One region of the Leucobacter sp. NPDC058333 genome, then DNA from elsewhere that is predicted to be linked to it. Evidence: predicted binding sites of a transcription regulator. Region 1 holds the regulator's gene; the other holds the start of a gene.
The links. Region 1 encodes LexA, which represses DNA repair genes until DNA is damaged. Its sites were predicted from a motif close to TCGAACANNTGTTCGA; they were not measured.

Region 1 (7,973 bases):
GTTCCTGAGCAGTTGGATTCCAGCGTCGCCCGACTTTTCGGGATGAAACTGAGTGGCGCTAAGCGGCCCGTTTTCAACGGCGGCGATGAACCGCTCACCGTGTTCGGCCCACGTCACAAGCGGACGCGTCGCCTCGGTGCGCCCCTCAATGGTCCACTCCGTCGCGCCATTGCTGTGCACGAAATAGAAGCGCTCGCGCTCAAGCCCCGCAAAAAGTCGGGAGCCCTGCGGCACATCGACCGTGTTCCAACCCATGTGCGGCAGCACGGGGGCACTGAGTTCACGCACCGTGCCCGGCCACTGACCAAGCCCCTCGGTCTCAACGCCGCGCTCAATTCCGCGGTCGAACAACACCTGCGCCCCGACGCAGATGCCGAGCACTGCGCGGCCACCGGCGAGCCGGCGATCGATCAACTCGTCACCGCGCACGGACCGCAATTGCCGCATAACCGCGTCGAAGGCGCCGACGCCGGGCACGAGGAGTCCGTCAGCGGCCAACACGGCAGCGGGATCGCGCGTCAACTCGACGTCAGCGCCCGCGTGAACGAGCGCTTTGACGGCGGAGTGAACGTTGCCCGAACCGTAATCGAGCACCACAACCGACTTTCGTGCGGTCACGTCGTTGCCCGCTTCGCCCGCGTGCGCCGCGCCGCTGCTCGCCGGGGCGTCAGTCACAGCGCGCCCTTGGTGGATGGCACGCCGGAGACGCGCGGGTCGAGCGCCTTCGCTTCGCGGAACGCGCGTGCGAATGCCTTGAACTCGGCCTCGGCGATGTGGTGAGGATCACGGCCCTCGAGCAGCTTCAGGTGCACCGTCAGTCGCGCATTCAGCGTCAGCGCCTCGAAGAAGTGGCGCACCATTGAGCCGGTGAAATGCCCGCCGATGAGGTGGAACTCGTACCCTGCGGGCTCCCCGGAGTGCACAAGATATGGTCGACCGGAAATATCGACGACCGCCTGAGCGAGCGCCTCATCGAGCGGGACGAGCGCGTCACCGTAGCGCGAGATGCCGACTTTGTCGCCCAACGCCTCCAAGATCGCCTGTCCGAGCAGAATGCCCGTGTCTTCAACCGTGTGGTGCACGTCGATGTGCACGTCGCCAACCGCTGTGACCGTGAGGTCAGTGAGTGAGTGCCGCGCGAACGCGGTGAGCATGTGATCGAAGAACGGCACGCCGGTCTCAATTTGCGACGAGCCAGTACCGTCGAGGTCGACACTCAGGGTGATCTGCGACTCGCTCGTCGATCGTGTGAGCGAGGCGGTGCGCGGAGCTGCAGTCATGGTTGTCAGTCTATCGGCCGCGAACAACCGTCAGTCATCCAAACTCGGGCAGCCCTGTTGGTTACTCCCCTGCCGAGCGAGCGCCACCAGGGCCGAGCGCGGTGATGGCTTCGATAACCGCTGTGGTTTCGGCCTCCGTACCCGCGGTGATGCGCAGGTGCCCCGGGATGCTGAGGTTACGAATCAGAATGCCGCGGGCGAAGAGCGCCTCAAACGTGGCTGCCGGATCGGCGAAGCCTCCCACCAACAGGAAGTTCGCGCCAGAGGGGTGCACTACGTAGCCAAGACCCGTGAGGGCCTCAGCGATACGATCGCGCTGCCCGCGAATATCAGCGACCGTGGCGAGCATCGCCTCAGCGTGCCGCAGCGCAGCGGTCGCCGCGGCCTGCGTGAGCGCCGAGAGGTGATACGGCAGACGGACGAGCCGAAGCGCGTCGATGATGGCGGCGTCTGCAGCAAGGTAGCCGAGCCGCACGCCCGCAAATGCAAACGCCTTGCTCATCGTGCGCGACACGAGCAACCTGTGTCGCCCGGGGAGCAGTGCGACAGCACTTTCGTGTTCGGCGTCGAATTCTTGATAGGCCTCGTCGACGATCAATATGCCGTCGAAGGCGTCATAGGCTGCGAGAATCACCTCTGAGTCAAGCGTGGTTCCTGTTGGGTTGTTCGGCCCGCACAGTATGGCAATGTCCGGCTGGTGCTCTCGCAGCGCTTCAACCACCGACTCGGTCGTGAGGACGTAATCATCAGGACGCTCGACGGGAATCCAGTCAGTGTCGGTCCCAGCGGCAAGCAGCGGGTACATCGAATAGGTCGGCGTAAAACTCAGCAGCGACCGCCCAGGCCCCCCGAACGCCTGCAGCACCTGCTGCAGCACCTCGTTCGAGCCGTTCGCCGCCCAAACCTGTTCAGCGGCGAGGCCGTGACCCAGGTACGCCGCAAGGGAGGTGCGAAGCTCCACGAACTCTCGATCGGGGTACCGATTCACTCCCGTGACCGCGTGTGCGAGCGATTGCACGATGTCAATCGCAACCTCTTCAGGAATCGGATGCGTGTTCTCGTTGACGTTCAAGCGCACAGCCACGGTGTCTTGAGGGGCACCGTACGGCTGCTGGCCGACAAGGTTGTCGCGGAGAGGAAGATCGCTCAGGCTGGTCACTTCACCAGTCTAAAGCCGCGACCGGCGAGCCGGAACTGAGCTACACGCCGAGGTCATCTCCGGATACAACGATCGGGTTGTCTGAGTATCGCAGCGGAACCGCGATCGCATCGCCCGCCTGCACTGACGAATCGTTCAGCTGATTCAGCTGCACAATTTCAGTAACGAGATCACGTGGGTCTGCGGCGGGATCAAGGTCGGTCGCGAGCGACCAGAGCGATGAGCCGGGCTGCACCACGACGTACTCGAACTGCTGCCCGTTCGACCCGTGGGCCGAGGCCATCGCTTCGGGCGCAGCGAACGCCGCCACGAGCGCGAGAAGGGCCGCGACCAAGACAGTCGCGAAGGCACCAAACACGATGCGCCCGCGACGAGTCAGGCGGATCGATCCCGTCGACACGGTGATCTCTCGTGAATCCTGACTCAGAACCGCTGATGCGCTCATGATGACTTCCCTTCTGTTCGGATGCCCTCGGATTTCCCACCCGTGCGAACATCTGTTTCGAATATATATACGATGATTCGAAACCGCAAGGGATTAATCGAAGATATGTTTCGATTTTTTTCGCGACACTCGAACACGTGTTTGCCAGTGTTCGAATACCGCGGCTAGGGTTTCGGTCAACGGGATCACTGAATCAGCAACCACCGACATTCATGGATCGCGACAATCCCGCACCGCCTTCGGGCTAGAAAGGACCAGCGATGAGCAATGCAGCTGCGCCCCGATCCACGAAGCCCCTGAGTGAGAAGCAACAGGCGATTCTCGAGTACATCGCCCGTTCGGTGGAAAGCCGCGGCTACCCGCCGAGCATGCGCGAGATCGGCGACGCCGTTGGTCTCTCTTCCCTTTCGAGCGTCACGCACCAGCTCAGTCGCCTGGAGCTCGGCGGCTACATCCGCCGCGACCCGAACCGTCCCCGTGCACTTGAGATCCTGGTCGAGCTCGCGTCGACGGCCAGCGCGATCAGCGACGCCCCCGCACAGCAGCCCGTCGAAGCAGCGTTCGTGCCGCTTGTCGGCCAGATTGCTGCTGGCGTTCCCATCACCGCCGACCAGCAGGTCGAAGAGATTGTGCCACTCCCCCGACAGCTAGTCGGAGACGGCCAGCTGTTTATGCTGCGCGTAGTCGGCGAATCTATGATCGACGCCGCCATCTGCGACGGCGATTTCGTCGTTATCCGCCAGCAGCGAGAGGCAGAGAACGGCGACATCGTCGCCGCAATGCTCGACGGCGAGGCAACCGTAAAGGTGTTCCGTCGGCGAGACGGACACACTTGGTTGCTTCCCCGCAATAGCGCCTTCGAGCCCATCCTCGGTGATCACGCTGAAGTGCTCGGGCGAGTTGTCGCTGTGTTCCGCTCGGTGTAGCGCCCGGCACTCCAGGAAGCCGCGCTCAGACCATCCGTCGAGCGCGGCTTTTTTACGGGACTTGATTTGTTTGATCGCGTCCAACTAGCCTGGGAGCATGATCAGCACCGACGATGCACCTGCAGTGCGAGCCTCCTCGCCGCAGCTCGGACAGCCGCAGCCCCCATCCCGAGTGGAATCCCGATCCGTGGGTTTCGCCCCCGACTTCGTGCCATACGAGCACGGCCTGGCACTGCAGGCCGAGGCCGCAGCACGCCTCGAGGGCGGCTCTCAGCTCGGAACGATCCTGCTGCTCGAACACCTCCCGGTGTACACGGCTGGCAGGCGATCCGATCCAGACGAGTATCCAAGCGACGGCACACCTGTGGTGCCCGTCGATCGCGGCGGGCGCGTCACCTGGCATGGGCCGGGTCAACTCGTGGCCTACCCCATCGTGCGTCTGCGCCCACAGGTGGGCGTTGTCGATCTCGTGCGCGCGCTCGAGGAGACGATCATCGATGTGATGGCCGAGTTCGGCCTCTCCGGTCGACGCGTTGAGGGCCGGTCCGGCGTGTGGGCAGACGCTGCAGACGGCCAGCTCGCCAAGGTCGCGCAGATCGGCCTACACGCCAAGGCAGGAGTAATCACACACGGGCTGGCAATTAACTGCAGCAATGATCCAGCCCCGTTTTTGAACTTCGTGCCGTGTGGCATCAGAGACGCGGGAGTCACCACTTTGAGCGAGATCGCCGGCCGCACCATCACGCCAGCGCAGGTCGCGGAGCCCCTGCAGAGTCGCCTCGAGGCTACTCTCGAAGGGGTCATCGCATGAGCGCGCAGCGCCTCCCCTCAACCGGAACTCGACCGGAGCCGGAGGGCCGCAAACTGCTGCGCATCGAGTCCCGCAACGCTGAGACCCCAATTGAAAAAAAGCCATCGTGGATCAAGACGCGCGCCCGCCTCGGCCCCGAGTACCGCGAAGTGCGCGATCTCGTCGCCAAGGAAGGTCTGCACACGGTATGCCAGGAAGCCGGGTGCCCCAACGTATTCGAGTGCTGGGAAGACCGCGAGGCGACATTCCTCATCGGCGGTTCGATCTGCACCCGTCGCTGTGACTTCTGCATGATCGCCAGCGGCAAGCCGCTTCCGCTCGATCGTGATGAACCGCGCCGAGTTGCCGAGTCGGTGCGCACGATGGGCCTCAAGTACGCGACCATCACCGGCGTGACTCGCGACGATCTCCCCGACACCGGAGCCTGGCTCTACGCCGAGACCATCCGTCAGATCAACGCGTTGAACCCGGGTTCAGGCGTCGAGGTCCTCGCCGACGACCTTGGGGGCCGCCCGGAAGACCTCGCACAAGTCTTCGAGGCAGGACCGCAGGTCTTTGCGCACAATCTCGAAACGGTACCGCGCATTTTCCGCAGCATTCGGCCGGGTTTCCGCTATGAACGGTCCCTCGACGTCATCGCGCTTGCGCGACGCTCCGACATGGTGACCAAGTCAAACCTCATTTTGGGGATGGGCGAGACCCGCACTGAGGTCACCGACACCATGCGAGAGCTTCGCGACTCGGGCTGCGACATCTTGACACTCACGCAGTATCTGCGTCCGTCGACCTTGCACCACCCCATCGACCGCTGGGTGCGACCGGAGGAATTTACGGAGTTGCAACTTGAAGCAGAGGAAATGGGGTTCTCCGGGGTACTCGCTGGCCCGCTCGTGCGATCGTCGTATCGCGCTGGTCGGTTGTGGGCGCAAACAATGCTGGCGCAGGGGCGCCCGATACCCGAGACGCTCGCGCACCTCACGGAACGCTCTGCGAACTCGTTCCCGCAGGCGGTGTAGCTGAGATCGGCGAGCGGCGAGCGAGCACAAGCACCGCTCGCCGCTTCCAGATCGAGCTCAACCTAAGCTCATCCCGAACTCGGTTCAAGCGCATCTCGAGCTGAGCCCGAACACTGCTCAGCGCACCGGATCAGGCGTCAGTAGATTCAGCTCGCGCAGCACCGCCAGTACCTGCTCGTGCCGATTAAAGGTGTACAGGTGCACCGACGGGGCACCTCCCGCCAGCAACTCGCTCGCCAGGGCTACGGTGTGTTCGACGCCGAGTTCGGGCGCATAGCCACCTTCAGCCTCGAGCTCGCGCGCGAGATCCGCGGGGGCTGCCTGGCCAGCGAGAGACGCGACCTTGCGCAGTTGCGCGCTCGTCGCGACCGGCATTAAGCCGGGCAGCACGGGAATAGTCAGCCCTGCCTTCCCCGCATCGTCGACGAACGATAGATAGTCGTCGGCGTGGAAGAAGAGCTGAGTGATTGCGAGGTTCGCCCCCGCCTCCTGCTTGGCGACAAGCCAGTCGAGGTCTTCGGAGCGAGACCGCGAAAGCGGGTGGCCGTTCGGGTACGCGGCTACTGCCGTGCGACCGACGCTCGTGAACGCTGGTCGCTCGGCACGAGCCTCCGAAATAAGCTGCACCAGTTCGAGCGAGCTGAGTGAACCGATGACCCCGGCATCGCTCTCGTCTGTGCCGCGCGGCGGGTCGCCTCGCAGCGCAAGAAAATCATGCACGCCGGCGTCCATGATCGCGTGAATCGCCTCGCGCACGGCCTCGCGAGTCTCACTCACGGTTGTCAGGTGTGCGAGCGGCAACGCATCGGTGTGGTCTCGCAGGTACTTCACGAGATCGAGCGAGGCACCGCGGTTCGAGCCGTTTGCACCGTACGTCACCGAGATGAAGTCTGGGTCAGCCGCCGACAGGTGCTGCACGGCGTGGCCGAGCGCGAGGGCGGCCGCGCCCGATCGCGCCGGAAACACCTCGAAAGAAAAGCGCGCGCGGGTGGCACCGCCGCCCGGAAGCAGGAGTGAATTCACGCGTGCACCTCCCCCGCCGTTCCGGCGGGCGCGCCCGTCTTGCCGAACCCCGCATACGAGACAGGACCAGAAGCCACGCCCGCGAGTTCTTGCTGTGCGAGCCTCGTGCCGCGCACCCGAGCTGCGATCTTGGCGAACGCCACATCACGGGCGAAGTCTGGCGAACCGTGCTTGGGCTTCTCGTCGATCAGATACGGAGAGAATCCACAGTCGTCGGTTGACCCGATGAGCTCCGGCGGAATGAATCGAGCGGCGCGCACGATCTGGTCACGAATCTCCTCCGCTGTCTCAAGTTTCGGGCTCGCGGGGTTGGTCACCCCGATGAGCACGCGCGGCGCCTGATCCGCCGAACGCGAGCGCTGCCGCAGCTGACGCCCGATCAGGCGAGCGACACGATCCGGGTCTTTCTCACTTGCCGCCTGCACGAGAAAGTACCCAGCCTCGATGTGAAACAGCTCCGGGATCAGCCCGGCGTAGTCGACATCGGCGCTGTGCGCGGAGTCGTGATCATTCCCCGGGCATGTGTGCACCCCAACGGCAGCGCGCTGTTCGGGGGTCAACTCGGCGAGCACCCGGTTAATCAGCTCAATAAATCCACCCAGCGCATCTGGGCCTGCCCACGGCGCACGAAGATCGCGTCGCAGCGCGAGGCGACCCTCGGTGAAGTCGATGGTGACGCGCGCCGCCCCAGCGGCAAAGCTGCGACGAATGTCTTCGGCGCACCCAGCGACCACATCGGCGAGAAACTCCTCGCGGCTGTACTCGCCGAGGCCCGCCACAGGCACCATCAACGAGAGCATTGAGGGCGAGATCACCGCTTGCTTCAACGGCAGTGTCGTCAACGGGCGCGCCGCAGTGACATCGTCGGCTGCCCACGCGCGAAACCTGAATGGTCCGCGCGCGAGACTCGGAATGACGCGATGGTGGCCGTCTGCGAAGACCGCGAACACGGGCCCCTCAAGAATCTGACCGTCGTCAAACGAGGTCCCGAGCGGGTAGCTGGAAAAACTCTGTCGCCGCTGTTCGCCGTCACTCACGATGGGCGAGCCGGTCTCGGCGAAACGCGCAAGTGTGTCGCGCACGGCCCGATCCTGCGCCTCGGCGAGTTCATCAGCACCCACGAGGCCCGTCTCCGCGTCAAGCACCGCACGCTGCAGGCTCGCCGGACGCGGCAGGCTCCCCACCGCCTCGGTGGGGAGCTCCGCATCGCGCCACGGCGAGGCGGGGGCTGCCGGTGCAGTCGCCCCCGCCTCGCCGGTACGCGTCTCGCTCACGCGCCCGCGCGAACCGCGCGAGCCGCCTGAACGAGATTC
Region 2 (7,973 bases), on a different contig from region 1:
GAAGGGGCGATACCAATTCTTGCTAGATGAGATCTGGGTTGTTTTTCACATACCGCTCGGCCTCGTCCTCACGGATCGCGATGAGTCCTCGCGGTGTGTGAGACATAGAGTTGAGCGCCCTGATCCATGCACGATTAAGCTCCGGCTCTCTGCTGCCCGAGAAGTGAAATCCAACTGTCACGTGCGGCGACAGCCAGATTGACACTCGGCCGCCCCCTTCCTCATGAGACTTGGTCCAGCTAAGAAAGAAGCTCTCTTGCTTCTTGAGTTTCTGCCCGATCACAAAATGCAGGTGTGCCAGCAGACGATCTTCAAACTCGTATTCACGTACCCCGTGTATAAATTTCCCCATGCTCTGTATCCTCCCAAAGCTAAGGACAAACGCAAAGGGATAGCCAACGGTCGATGCGTTGACTGACTGAGATTACAGGTCCGTGAGTAGACCCACGAAGGCAGTGACCCTGCAAGCAGGGACCGCTCCGCGGGGCGCACGCAGTGCGCCTGAAAGAGCCAGCACGGAGGCCGGCCCTTTCCTTTTGGGGCTACGCCCCGTTTTCTTGCCGTGAAGCCTGCGGCATTCTACGTGCGTTCAGCGCGCCACCTAACCGACCGCCCACCCGCTTTGCGTGCGTGCTTGACGGTGCATTCTCGCGCGTCTGCGCCGCGCGGGCCTGCCCCTCCGGTTAGGTTCTGCGCTGCCCGCCGAGGAAGTCACTTCGTGCCTTCACGGCAAAAAAACGTGAGGGAGGGAACAGGAACCGCGCGGGACGGCGCATCTAGGTAGCAGGAGGAACACCATGAACACCATCATTGTCTACTCGCAGCCCCGCTGCGTCCAGTGCACCGCGACCTACCGAGCTCTCGACAGCAAGGGAATCGACTACGACGTCGTGGACCTTTCGACGGCCCCGCTCGCTCTCAAAACCGTCAAAGAGCTGGGATATCTGCAGGCTCCCGTCGTGGTCACCGACCAGGGTCACTGGTCGGGCTTTCGTCCCGACAAGATCGCAGACCTCAACAATGAACAGGAAGACGCATGAAAAAGCGCACCGCGACCCGCCTCACCAAGCTCGCCGTGACTGTTGCGATCGCCACAGTTGCCACTATCTTCGCAGTACAGAACGCAACCCAGGTCGACACTGACGCGCAGGCCCCTGAACCGGGCACATCCTCCCCGCAACAGGTGATCGCCGTGGTCGACGGCGACACCATCAACACCATCGACGAGAACGGCACCAAGAACCGCGTCCGCATCATCGGCATCAACACCCCAGAAATCGGACGCGGGGGAGTGGCCGACGAATGCTACGCCCAAGACGCCCGCACCGCGCTCAGCAACCTCGTCGACGGCCAGAAGGTCGAGCTCGTCACCGACCCCAGCCAAGGAGACACCGACAAATACGGGCGACTCCTCCGTCACATCCACACCGACTCAGGCAATATCGCGCAGCTGCTCCTCGAGCAGGGAGCCGGGCACGAATACACCTACAACACCCCCTATGCCGGACACGATGACTTCCGCGCTGCAGAGGCCGCAGCGCGCGACGCTCACATCGGGCTCTGGGGACACTGCACCACCCGATAACGAAACGGAGAACACCACCATGCCCGAGAACAAAACGCCCTACGACACCGGATTGCGACTCGAACCCAAGATTTGGGTACAGGACCCCGCGACCCCTGCACCTGCCCAAAACACTTCATCACCTTCGATGAGTATTAAAGAGGTTGAAGAGAAAATCTCAGAGCTCACGGGCAAGGCGGAATGGGCTCAAGAGAACGCCTTCCGCTTGGAAGACGGCGATATTCCCGGCGACTCCCAACGCGAGTACGCGGCGAGGCTCTACGCCGAAATCGAGGCCCTCACCCAGGAATACGGACTCCCGTCTCGGCTCGGCACCGGCGACCCCGAAGAGGGCGAGTATCCGGACGACGACACCACGTATTCCGAAACTGCCACTACCCAGATGAATGGCGACAACTACGGTCGAGTCGACTTCGACGACCCGGAGAGCAACACCATCTTCACCGCCTGGATACAGAAAAACGAAGACGGCAGCTACATCATGCGCGTCGACGAACACCAGGACGTCAAGCTCACGATCGAGACCAGCAGCCAGAGGCACGAGCGCGAAGCGGCCATGCAGTACCTCAGCGCCGAAATGGCCGTCATCGCTACCGATTTTGGTGCCGCAATCGAATACTCGGACCAAGACCCAGACGCCTTCGGAGTTGGGCACTTCGTGTTTCACAACGCGGACGGTAATCAACGGCTGGTCATGACCGAGCAGTACATCGGAACCGACTCATTGGACGCTGACCGCATCCCCAATAGTTGGAGCTGGCGCGCGGAGAAATACGCCACAGTCGACGGCGCAGCGTTCTGGGTTCAAACAGGCGGCGGCGAAGTCAATGCCAGCGGCATTAACCAGCTCGTCAACGAGATCGACGGGTGGGCGCAGGCTCGATACCAGGAACACAGTTCCGCACTGGCGGCTGCCAATCAGGCGCACCAACAGCAGCACGATCAAATGATGCAGAACGTCCACCAGCAACGGGATCAGCCGGGCATCACCCACTAGATCTACCTGCGAAGGGGAGGTAGCCAGGCGCGGCTCCCTCCCCTTTTCGTTTGCCCGAAACAACTAGCCTGGACCCATGCGAGCACGAGCACTCATCGCACTAGAAGCCGGAGCGATCCCCACCCAGGAACGCCACGCCCGCGACCTCAACAATTTCACAGTCACTGAAGTCGTCGGCGACGAACACCACGAATGGGCAGCGGCCAAAGCCTCAGCGGTCATCCCCGCAAATGCCCTGATCCTCGCCTGGTACCGCGAGTAGCCGATCGCGCGGCCGACGCGCCACGCCATGACCTTGGATATCCGATCGGGAACAATCACCCCACCTGAACTGCGCGATTTCGCCGCAGCGGCCGCAACGACGCACCCTAAGCTGATGGGCTCTCGCCCCGAATGTCAGCCCGGAAGCGTAATATCCTTATTCGAACACAGATTCGAATAAGTGGGGTGTGAAATGCAGATCGCGGACATTCGTGCTCTCACTGCAGACGCCCCTGCAGCACTCGTCGATGTCGCAAACGTTGAAGTGCTGTGCGGGTTTCCATCACCCGCTCAGGACTACCAAACCAGCGAGCTCGACCTGAACGAGCACTTGATGCCAAACCGCGTCTCCACGTTCCTCATCCGAGCGCGCGGGCACAGCATTGTCCGGGCGGGGATCTTCGACGGCGACGAACTCATTGTCGATCGCTCAATCCAAGCCAAAGACGGCCACGTGGTTGTGGCCGTGGTCGACGGGGAGATGACCGTGAAGCGGCTCCGGCTCATGTCAGATGGTTCCGTGGTCCTCTCGGCCGAGAATCCGCAGCACCCGAACATCGAGATCGCGGAACTGTCTGAGCTTCGCGTCTGGGGAGTCGTCACCCGGAGTCTGCACCGTGTCCTCCGTACCTGAACGCCAGATCGCGCTCATCGACTGCGAATCGTTCTACGCATCCTGCGAGCGCGTCTTTGACCCCCCTCTCGACGGCAAACCCATCGTGGTGCTCTCAAACAACGACGGCTGCGTCGTCGCTCTGAACCGCGAGGCGAAAGCGCTCGATATCCCAATGGGTATCCCGTGGTTCAAGCTCGAAGGGTACCCCAAAGCCGCCGGCGTCATCGCCCGCTCGAGCAACTACGAGCTCTACGGGTCGCTCTCTGCCCGCGTCATGGAAATCATCGGCCGCTACTGCGCCTGGCAGGAGGTGTACTCGATCGACGAGAGCTTCGTGGAACTCCGCGGCACCGTCGACGAGCTCACCGCTCTCGGGCACGAGATCCGCGCCGAAGTACTCCGCTGCACGGGGATTCCCGTCCGCGTCGGAATTGGACGCTCAAAGACCCTCGCAAAGCTCGCGAGCAGGGGTGCGAAAGCGGATCTCTCACTCGGCGGTGTCTGCCACCTCGGGAGCTACAGCCCCACCCACACCGACCGCATCATGGAAGGCACCCACGTCACCGACCTCTGGGGAATCGCCTCACGCACCGGTAAACGCCTGGCCGCAATGAACATCCACACCGTGAAAGAGCTGCGCGACGCGGACGCGAAGTGGATTCGTAAGAAGTTCTCCGTGGTGATGGAGCGCACCGTGTACGAGCTGCGCGGAATCTCCTGTATCCCGCTCGAAGAGGTACGCGAGTACAAAGACCAGCTGATCTTCTCCCGCAGCTTCTCACGCCCCGTACAGACGGTCTCTGACATGCAGCAAGTGCTCTCCATTTACGCGCAGCGGGTCAGTAGCCGGCTCCGCGCGCAGGGCCAAGTCGCCGGCGTTGTCTCGGCGTGGTCTGCGACAAGCTGGCACCGACCAGGTGAGTCCCACAACCCGCACGTCGCTGTCGGCATCCCAACTCCCACCGATGACCCGATCGGGATTGGCAAGGCAGCGTTCGCGCTCCTGCCACGCATCCGTCACGGAATGCCCTATGTGCGTGCAGGTGTCGTGCTCACAGGGCTTCGACCCAAGGGCAGCGCGGCACCCCTCGCGCTCTTCGAACCAGAGTTCGAGGGGAGGCATGTCGGGGAAACGCTCGACGCGATCACGAGCAAGCTCGGACCGCGAGCGATCGGTGTGGGCCTTGGCGGCTTGCAGGGCGCACCCGTGTGGAACATGAAGCGAGAGATGCTCTCACGCCGTGCCACGACGCACTGGGATGAACTCTGCGAGGCGACCGCCTGAAGTTGCGTTACGCCGGCAGGATCAGCTCGGGACCGTCGCCCCGCAGCGGTAACACCTCGTACTCGCGCAGTTGCTCACTGAGCGATACCGCACCCTCTGAAACGGCCTCCATCAGCAACTTGTCACCCACCGTTTCGGGGTCAAGCCAGTCCTGCAGTAGCTCATCTGACATGAACACCGGCATACGGTCATGCAGTGGCTCCATCACGCCGGCCGAAGCGCGCGTAAGGATTGTCGCAGTGAGGTGCCAGCCTTCGTCATCCCCTGCGTCCGGCTCGTGCCACCACGAATACAGGCCAGCCATCGGAATGATCGGTGCGGGGCCGAAGATCGCGTGTGGCGTTCGCTTCGATTTCGGACCAGTCCACTCATAGAACCCCGACACGGGGATGATGCAACGCCGGTTCTTCACTGATGCTTTGAAGCTCGCTTTCTCCGCGGCCGTCTCCGAGCGCGCATTGAAAGTTGGGAACTTCGTTTTGAGCTCCTTCGACCAGATCGGCACGAGCGACCAGTACGCCAGCTCAAACCGATGATCACCACTCTTGTGATCTGTAAACGCGACAGGGATATCCTGCGTCGGTTTCAAATTCCAGGAGGCTTGGTACCCCTCGGGTCGCTGCGTCATCCATCCGGCGAGTTCCGTGTTCCCGGCAACATCCATGTTCTCGTCGTAGTCGACGATGACTCTTCCGCACATGCCCACAGCGTACGCGTCCCCAGGCGACCGATGCGCCGCACGTAAAAGCGCCCCCTGCCAGGCGGCAGAGGGCGCTTTGGGTTCACAGGCTCAGAAAGGGTTCTCTGACCCCAAGAACTGTTCGCCAGGATCTTTGAGATCCGTGCGGAGATCCGCGAGTGACGAACCTTTATGGTCGATCCACCACCGTGCCTTGTCGATGCGGCGGGCGGGCTCGATCACCTCCGCATCGAACTCATCCTCGCTGAGCTGCTCGGATTGCACCAGTTCTTCGTAGGCGTCACGCAACAGCGTGAATCGCTCCTCTGTGCCCCAGGGGATTTGCTTCTCGCTGCCTTGCAGGGGCGGCAGGTTCATGCGTTCCTGGTCCTCGTAGGCGCTTTCGCGCTTCGCGTTCCACTCGGCGCGCAGCTCTTTTGAAATGGTGCGTTTGCGGGGCGTCGCTCGCAGGCAATCCGTGCAGATCTGCGTTTCCCACCACTCTGCCTTCTTGGGGCGGAGTGAAGCCGCAGTCTCTGACAAGTCTCGCTCTTGCTCGTGACCGCAGGAGTGGCTAATTTCGAATACGGTCTGGCTCGACATGGGTTACACCTCCGTCGCGTTTCGAGAACCAGACACCGCGGTGCGCAGAGCCTGACCAATGCGGCGACGTCCGAAGATGACCCCACCCGCTGCGGCGACGGCGACAGCTGTTGCAGAGAGCGCAACCGAGTCGCCGCTTCCTGTCGTAGCGAGTGTTGTTGGCTGCGTTGCAGGCGCGTACTCAACGCTCGACCCCCACCCATTCGAGGCCGGCCACACACCCACACCTTCAGTGCTCACTGGCACGTCAGGCTCCACAGGAACCTCCGGTGTCACGGGCTGCTCGGGCTCGACCGGGTCAACCGGATCAGTGGGATCGGTTGGGTCGACAGGATCAGTGGGATCGACGGGATCAGTTGGGTCCACCGGATCAGTGGGATCAACCGGATCGGTTGGGTCGACGGGATCGATTGGGTCGACGGGATCGACCGGGTCTACTGGTTCGATGACGGGATCGCCGACGTCGGCGTTCGCGTCGTCGACGACGTCTGCCACGGGCAGGGGAGTCTCGTCGCACGTGTCGAGCTCGACAGTGGCCGGCTCCAACTCGATTGCTGTTTCAAGGGGAGTGAGCGTCAGTGGCGCGCAATCATCAGGGTTTCCTGCTGGCGTGACGGTGGTCTGCTCGGTGGCGATCTCGTCGGTGGGTTCGGCTGCCATTGCCGCGGTAGGTGCGAGAACGATCCCGGCCGCGACTGCGGCGGTAAGGAGGGTCTTGGATTTCACTGGATGCTCCATTGTGTGATGTGGGTGATGGGTGAGGGGTTACGGCGCGGGGCGGTGCCCGCGCGTCATCGCCCTCGGGGTGAAGATCGTTAGTCCTGCGCACTCGCTGCCGGCTCCTTGGGGGTGAGGGCTGCGATTTGCTTTCCGGTGTTCACGATGAGTGACCCATCCGGGGACACCGCGACAGGGGTCACCTTGTCGCCCTTCAATGAAGTCGCCTTGCCGTCCGCGCCGATGAGAGCGGCCGGGTCATCGCCGAGGAAGTTGTCGCCGACCGCGGCGACAACGGCATGGTCGATTTCGGTGGTGGCACCTGTCGTCGCATTGATCAGCACATTCGCGTAGGCGACACTCGCCCCGTTCCGGGTCACTGTCGCCCGCGCGTCTTCTGCTGCGGGGAGGGGGTTGGTGGAGAACGTGTCGCCTGACTTCAGCGAATGGACGACTAGCGTGTCCTTGTCGTCGTTCGTCCACACGACATAGACGTGCTTTTCGTCGCCGCCAACCCAGCGCGACACGGTCGCGCTCTTGTTGGGTTGAGCGAGCGTGATGTCGCGTCCCTTCATGCCGTCCGCATCGGTGACGTAGGCGACACCTTTGTTGGTGCCCCACACGATCTGCTTGTTGGTCGCGGCGACAGGCACTGCGCCCTTCGTGGGGACCGGAATGGTGTCGCGTGTCCCGTCGCCGTTGAGTCGCTCATACTTCGCGCCCACCTTCGCGACGATGAACGCCATGTCGCCGCGGATCGTGAACGCGTCCCCATCGAGGTCGACCGTTGTCCAAGCGTCACTGTCGTGTCCCGTGTCGCTCTCACCATCGGCGTTCTTCGTGTGCATGTCCGTGTCGCTGGTCCAGACGTGCAGGTTGTCGCCGTCGACAACGACTCCGGTGTCGCCGACCCAGTACGCGGTCGCGGCCTTATCGCCGAGGGGCTGGGTCGCGATGATGTCGCCGGTCTGGGTGTCGATGACGCTCGCACTCGCGCGGCTCGTGGTGAGCAGTGTCGCACCGTCTGCGCTCTCGGCTGTCGCTGTCGCGTCGACGTCAGCCACCCATGCCGGCGTCTTCGTCCATCCGTTCAGAGTCACCGTGGTCTGGGGCGTCGCTTCTTCAGTGACCGCCATCGGGGTGGTCGTGACGACCAGCCAGGTGAAGACAGACGCGAGGACGATCGCGACGCCGAATGATCCGGCGATGATCCAAGGCGCACGTGACGGG

Region 2: ACFWHR_RS12245 (LexA family protein) is a predicted target of LexA. The motif match lies at 3,005-3,020, and genes of this name have one in related genera.

What each region holds. Positions count from the first base shown of each region.
Region 1 is NZ_JBHXHV010000001.1:1,364,399-1,372,371, reverse strand. Features, by position in the region: gene hisH (imidazole glycerol phosphate synthase subunit HisH) at 1-618, opposite strand, end outside; gene hisB (imidazoleglycerol-phosphate dehydratase HisB) at 672-1,280, opposite strand; gene ACFWHR_RS06440 (histidinol-phosphate transaminase) at 1,342-2,439, opposite strand; gene ACFWHR_RS06435 (LysM peptidoglycan-binding domain-containing protein) at 2,480-2,884, opposite strand; gene lexA (transcriptional repressor LexA) at 3,145-3,810, shown strand; gene lipB (lipoyl(octanoyl) transferase LipB) at 3,908-4,621, shown strand; gene lipA (lipoyl synthase) at 4,618-5,637, shown strand; gene ACFWHR_RS06415 (methylenetetrahydrofolate reductase) at 5,755-6,660, opposite strand; gene ACFWHR_RS06410 (hypothetical protein) at 6,657-7,934, opposite strand; gene metE (5-methyltetrahydropteroyltriglutamate--homocysteine S-methyltransferase) at 7,931-7,973, opposite strand, start outside.
Region 2 is NZ_JBHXHV010000003.1:368,586-376,558, reverse strand. Features, by position in the region: gene ACFWHR_RS12270 (hypothetical protein) at 23-352, opposite strand; gene nrdH (glutaredoxin-like protein NrdH) at 798-1,040, shown strand; gene ACFWHR_RS12260 (thermonuclease family protein) at 1,037-1,585, shown strand; gene ACFWHR_RS12255 (hypothetical protein) at 1,605-2,582, shown strand; gene ACFWHR_RS12250 (hypothetical protein) at 2,659-2,844, shown strand; gene ACFWHR_RS12245 (LexA family protein) at 3,037-3,477, shown strand; gene ACFWHR_RS12240 (Y-family DNA polymerase) at 3,461-4,744, shown strand; gene ACFWHR_RS12235 (SOS response-associated peptidase) at 4,752-5,444, opposite strand; gene ACFWHR_RS12230 (hypothetical protein) at 5,535-6,026, opposite strand; gene ACFWHR_RS12225 (hypothetical protein) at 6,030-6,752, opposite strand; gene ACFWHR_RS12220 (hypothetical protein) at 6,842-7,973, opposite strand, start outside.